Linked DNA regions of Cytobacillus luteolus. Each later gene encodes a partner of the first gene's protein in a complex. Links are inferred from orthologs where the notes say so. Each region holds a gene or a part of one and is shown on either strand. Other genes may lie near its edges.

Region 1 (2,912 bases):
GAAATTAATAAACAAGAGGTCTACGATGATATTCTAAACTGGATAAATAACCACTTATAAACTACCACCTGACCCCCACTACGTTAGCACTTTAACGTAGTGGGGGTCAGGCCCCTTTCGACATATTTGGGTTATTTATTGAATAGGTTGGTGTTAGAAAGGGAGGTTATTTTTGATGCCAAACTATTCTAAGTCTTGTTTACCTGGATTAACACCGTATCAAGTAAAAGAAGGAGAGACTATATATCAAATTGTTCAACAGTTTCGAATACCTTTAGAAGCAATTAAGGATGCCAATCCAACTGTAGATGTGGAAGAACTTGCTGTTGGTGAGACAATATGTCTACCCAGACAGGAGAATTTTCCGTCCTGCTCAAACGGAAAATTCTACTTCATTCAGGAAGGTGACTCTTACTACCGAATTGCCCACTATTTTTCTATTCCATTAGACTATTTACTCCAGGCAAACCCCAATACAAACCCGAACAATTTACAAATAGGGCAAGCTATCTGTGTTCCAACTGAATCTCCCTTTGCATATTGTCCACCTGGCACAACTCCTTATCAACTTAAACAAGGAGATAGCTTTTATAAGCTTTCCCAAGTGTTTAATGTTTCTCTCGAATCCATTATTCAACTTAATCCACAAGCGAACCCTTTTCAATTAACAATTGGGCAGTATGTCTGTCTACCATTTGATTGGAAGTATTTCTTTGACCAATCTCACCGTATTGCTTTTATGCATCCAAGAGGTTGGAGCAAAGTGTATACTTCCCCAATTAGGTATGAAGGAGAATCTGGTTATTTTGAAGTATCCAGTATAATAGCAGCTCCTCCTTCGGAACCAAGTAATGTTGCTCCTTTGAAGGAGGTATGTGAGAGCTATGCTCACGATAAATTTGACTCATATGGTTCTAACCCTGAAATTGTAGATATGACAATCGATGGGCAACAAGCATGCTTAATATTGCCTTCTAGTGATCAATCAGATGATTATAATAATAAAGCATCACTAATTGTTAAATTTCCGAAACCCTATGTAATTGGCGATTCACTTAGTCACTATTTGTTTATAGTAGCTAATAAAAAGAAGATTCGTGGTATTGCAAACACAATGAAGCTACTCAATGTTGAAAAAGATCAAACACTTTCTAAAACACAAGCTGAAAATCTAGTAAGAAGAGCATTAGGTTTGGCCAATCATCCAGAAGTCTATATAAAGTATGATCATACAGTAAATGATCAATATTTAATTCATGTTTTTGATATAGTTGATAACCACACAGCAACCAGAGGATGGTACCTCGTTCATCCAATGACAGGCGCAATTACTAACTATATGTAATAAACAGGGGCCTGACCCCCGCTGCGCTAAAGCTTTAAAGCGCCGGGGGTCAGGCCCCATTTGACACATTTGACATTTTTATTTCAGGGTTACAGTCAACACTTCCGTTTCTCCCGCTCGCCCTGTGTCTGTAGTGTTCTTTTCTAAGTTCCCTACGACCTCGTCTGTATTGGTTATGATCATTGGTGTAATGGTACTTGCTGCTTTTTCTTTGATTATATTCAAGTCAAATGCGATAAGCTTGTCTCCTCGCACTACTTTGTCACCAGCCTGAACAAAGCTTTCAAAGCCTTCTCCATTTAAGGTTACTGTCTCTAATCCAATATGGATTAGAATTTCTAAGCCGGATTTTGTTTTGATTCCAACGGCATGTTTTGTAGGAAACACTTGGACAATTTCACCATCAACTGGTGAAACAACCTGTCCGTCTGCTGGTTCAATGGCAATTCCTTCACCCATCATTTTTTGCGAGAAGACAGGATCTGGAACTTCTGTTATATCAAGAACTCGTCCGTTTATTGGTGATGTAATATGTTCAACAACTGGCTCACTGCTTTTTCCGAAAAGCTTCTTTAACATATAATCACTCCTTATTTTTTCAAATGAAATACAATCGACTCATACGGACGCAAGAGGATTTCTTTCCATTCTTCCGATGAATCATCATAATTTGAAAGTAACCTCTCACCGCTAAATCCTTCTATATCTACATTCTCTGGCAGTTTAAACATTGTTTCTCGACCATAGAAATTATTGACCACAAGCAATTTCTCATTCTCAGAACTGCGTACATAAGCAAAAATCGTATCATCATTCTCTAGAATTAGCTGATAATCTCCATCAATGATGATATTGTACTTTTTTCTAAGACTAACTAGTTTTTGATAGTGATAAAAAATAGAATTCTTATCTTCCAGTGCTTTTTCCGCATTTACTTCTTTATAATTACCCGCAACGTTTATCCATGGAGACCCAGTCGTAAAACCTGCATTTTCATTAGTATTCCATTGCACTGGTGTCCGAGAGTTGTCTCTTGATTTCTGTTTAAGGATCTCAATAATCTCTTCCTCACGCATACCTTCTTGCTTTTTTATATTAAAAATATTTAAGGATTCCACATCACGGTAATCATCAATTGTATCAAACTTTGGGTCAGTCATCCCAAACTCTTCACCTTGATAGATGTAGGGTGTTCCTTGCATCATATGGATGGTAGTAGCTAGCATCTTTGCTGATTCTTTATGGTATGTACCATCGTCACCAAATCTTGATACAACACGTGGTTGGTCATGATTACACCAAAATAACGCATTCCACCCAGAGCCCTTATGCATTTCTACCTGCCAAGTTGAAAGGATTTTTTTCAATGCTAAAAAATCAAACTCAGCCTTTGTCCACTTTTCTCCGTTTGGATAATCCACTTTTAAGTGATGGAAGTTAAAAGTCATATTTAGTTCGTTTCGCTCTGGATTGGTATATTTAATACAATTTTCAATTGTTGTAGAAGACATTTCGCCGACCGTCATGATGTCATACTTTGAAAACACTTCCTCATTCATCTCACGGA
Region 2 (3,124 bases), on another replicon or contig:
GAGTTGAGGTATGGTTTTTGCATAAACAACTCCTATCACCAAACCGTTCGTGTCAATTACCGGACTGCCACTATTTCCTTTATGTATTGGGGCTGAGATTTGCATACGACTGTCTAATCCGGCAATGTTTCCTTCCATTACAATTTGGCTATATGCAAGGGGGTTACCTATTACATATATGTGATCATCTAGCTTCCACTCTTTTTGGTCTTGAAGTTCTAAATAAGGCAGGTTTTGTGCTTCAATTTCAAGCAATGCGATATCTAGTTCTGGATAAGTTTCTTTAACCGTTGCTTGGTAAAACTCACCCTGTGGAAAGATGACCAAGATAGATAGCATATCATCAATAACATGGTGATTTGTGACGATAAAGCCCTCTGGAGAAATATTAAATCCAGTTCCTTTAGAATTGCCACCTTCAATTGTTACAACAGCTTCTTTATAATTCTGGATGTTTTCGATTTTAGATAATTCATTAGATTTTCTTAAGAATTCAAAGGACGGGATATTGAATATATTAATCCATACACTAAAACCACTAACTAATAGTGCCAGAACTAAGACGTATGCAATGAGCTTACCACTAGTATTTCGTTCTTTTTTTCGATTCTTCTTTTCTACCAGTTCTTCTTTTGTAAATAAAAAATCTTCAGCAGAAGGCCCTTCATAATGCTCGGGATCTTCAAATAAATCTTCATCCAAATCATTTGGTTTCTTATCCTTTTCGTACATACAACACTAGCTCCTTTAGCTGAGTTCATATGTATATACTACCACAATTGAGTTAATCTCATTTAGAGTAATAAAAAAAGTAAGGAAATGTATCCCTTACTTCTTTTAAAAATTATCCTTCACAAAGTTAACTACTTCTTCTGTTGTACTCATGGAAAGGATCTGCTCTTTATAGTTTTTGGAGTCTACATACGAAAGCTTGCTCAACTGTGATCTTGCTGGAAGAATAGATGTCGCACTCATACTAAACTCATCCAAACCTAACCCTAGCAATAATGGAATGGCTATAGGGTCGCCCGCCATTTCTCCACACATACCAGCCCATTTTCCTTCTTTATGAGCAGCTTCAATGACCATCGAAACTAATCTTAATATTGCGGGGTGATAGGGCTGATAAAGATAAGACACAGTTTCATTCATTCGATCTGCGGCCATAGTATATTGAATTAAATCGTTCGTTCCAATACTAAAGAAATCTACTTCTTTTGCAAATTGGTCTGCAATTACTGCGGTAGAAGGAATTTCAACCATGATTCCAATTTCAATTTCATCTGAAACAGATTCCCCTTGGGTGACTAACTTTTCTTTTTCCTCCAAAAGGATACTTTTTGCTTGCCTATACTCATCTAGAGTAGCTATCATCGGAAACATAATTTTTAAGTTTCCATATGTACTCGCTCTTAAAAGTGCACGTAATTGAGTTCTAAAAATATCTTGCTCTTCAAGACAAAGGCGAATTGCACGGTACCCTAAAAAAGGATTCATCTCTTTTGGTAGGTGTAAATAAGGTAATTCTTTATCTCCACCTATATCTAAAGTTCGAACGACAACAGGTTTATCTGCCATTTTTTCTAGTACTGCCTTATATGCAGTAAACTGTTCATCCTCGGTTGGAAGTTGATCACGACCCATGTATAGGAATTCTGTACGGTATAGACCTACACCTTCCCCACCATTTTTCAATACACCTTCAACATCGTCTGGTGTACCAATATTAGCAGCTAGTTCAACATGATGACCGTCGCTTGTTGTTGTCTTCTCGTTAACTAACTTAGCCCATTGTGCACGCTGCTCTTCATAATCTCGTTTCTTTTGCTTATATTGTGCAATTTGGTCTTCTGTCGGACTTACAATAACATCACCACTTAATCCATCAACAATCACTACTTCACCATTATCAATTGTAGCAGTAACAGTCTTTGTCCCGACAATCGCAGGAATTTCCATAGAACGAGCCATAATTGCGGAGTGTGAAGTCCTACCCCCGATGTTAGTTGTAAAGCCCTTTACATACTTACGATTAAGCTGTGCGGTGTCAGAAGGAGTTAAATCCTCTGCAACAATAATCACTTCTTCTGAAATCATGCTTGGGTTAGGTATAGTAACCCCTAGTAAATGCGCAATAACACGCTTTGTAACATCTCGTATATCTGCAGCACGTTCTTTCATGTATTCATTATCCATTGACTCAAACATTGAGATAAACATATTTGCAGTCTCTTGAAGAGCAAATTCGGCATTGCTATTTTCTGTTTTAATTCGGTCTTCAACAGGATTCACTAACTCTGGATCACTTAGAACAAGGAGGTGTGCAGCAAAAATAGCTGCTTTATCCTCCCCTAGTTCTGTGTTTGTTTTTTCTTTTATTTTTTCTAGCTCATCTTTAGAAGTATTAATTGCTTTCTTAAATCGAGCTAGTTCTAATTCAATATCACTCACGCTTTTTTTTGTAACAGTTAAATCTGGTTCTTCCAGTCGATATGCTTTAGCAATTGCTATCCCTGGAGAGGCAGCAATCCCTTTTATCAATTTAGACATTTATTCCCCAAGCCCTTCTTTTGCCATTGTTTCAGTGATACCTGTTATTGCAGCTTCTTCATCACTACCTTCTGCAATAATTTTAATTTCTGAACCTTGTTGAATCGCTAGAGACATTACACCCATAATTGATTTTAAATTTACTCTTTTCCCATTGTACTCAAGATGGATATCTGAGTTGAACTTACCTGCTGACTGAACTAACACTGTTGCTGGTCTTGCATGAATTCCTGATTCACTTGTAACTTTAAATGTTTTTTCTGCCATGTTATTTGTCCCCTTTATCATAATTTTATATAGTACCCTCTTATGTTCACTGAAAAAAGAAGGAACCTTATTAACTAGTATCCGAATAATCACTATTTATATATGTAAAAAAGGCATGAGTAATAGAAGTGAATTTATTATCTCATAAGGTTAAATTACCCAAATGAAGATAAATAAACACATCTCATTTACTCATGCCTGCATGATCAGTAACACGTAAATTGTAATTATTCATTTTTACTAATTAATCTTTGTAAATGCATTGTGAAATAAACTATTTCTGCATCATGAACTGGAATATGTAAAG

Evidence for each region. The genes of interacting proteins can lie anywhere in the genome.
Region 2: the proteins of J2Z26_RS17795 (region 1) and ptsP are in contact, whole or in part, in an NMR structure (PDB 2MP0), measured with the Escherichia coli proteins. The link is inferred for Cytobacillus luteolus from one-to-one orthologs.

The regions. Positions count from the first base shown.
Region 1 is NZ_JAGGKM010000006.1:214,207-217,118, forward strand. What follows is about bases 175-2,892. They hold J2Z26_RS17795 (PTS sugar transporter subunit IIA), read right to left. Parts: upstream 1,925-2,892; coding sequence 1,424-1,924; downstream 175-1,423. Other genes in these bases: J2Z26_RS17790 (LysM peptidoglycan-binding domain-containing protein), read left to right, coding at 176-1,345; treC (alpha,alpha-phosphotrehalase), read right to left, coding at 1,936-2,892. Also shown: J2Z26_RS17785 (alpha/beta hydrolase), read left to right, coding at 1-60; more of treC, read right to left, coding at 2,893-2,912. UniProt on the Escherichia coli protein: The phosphoenolpyruvate-dependent sugar phosphotransferase system (sugar PTS), a major carbohydrate active transport system, catalyzes the phosphorylation of incoming sugar substrates concomitantly with their translocation across the cell membrane.
Region 2 is NZ_JAGGKM010000002.1:580,571-583,694, forward strand. The notes cover bases 195-3,124. They hold ptsP (phosphoenolpyruvate--protein phosphotransferase), read right to left. Parts: upstream 2,551-3,124; coding sequence 838-2,550; downstream 195-837. Other genes in these bases: J2Z26_RS07760 (S1C family serine protease), read right to left, coding at 195-732; J2Z26_RS07770 (phosphocarrier protein HPr), read right to left, coding at 2,551-2,817; glcT (glucose PTS transporter transcription antiterminator GlcT), read right to left, coding at 3,045-3,124. Also shown: more of J2Z26_RS07760, read right to left, coding at 1-194. UniProt on the Escherichia coli protein: General (non sugar-specific) component of the phosphoenolpyruvate-dependent sugar phosphotransferase system (sugar PTS).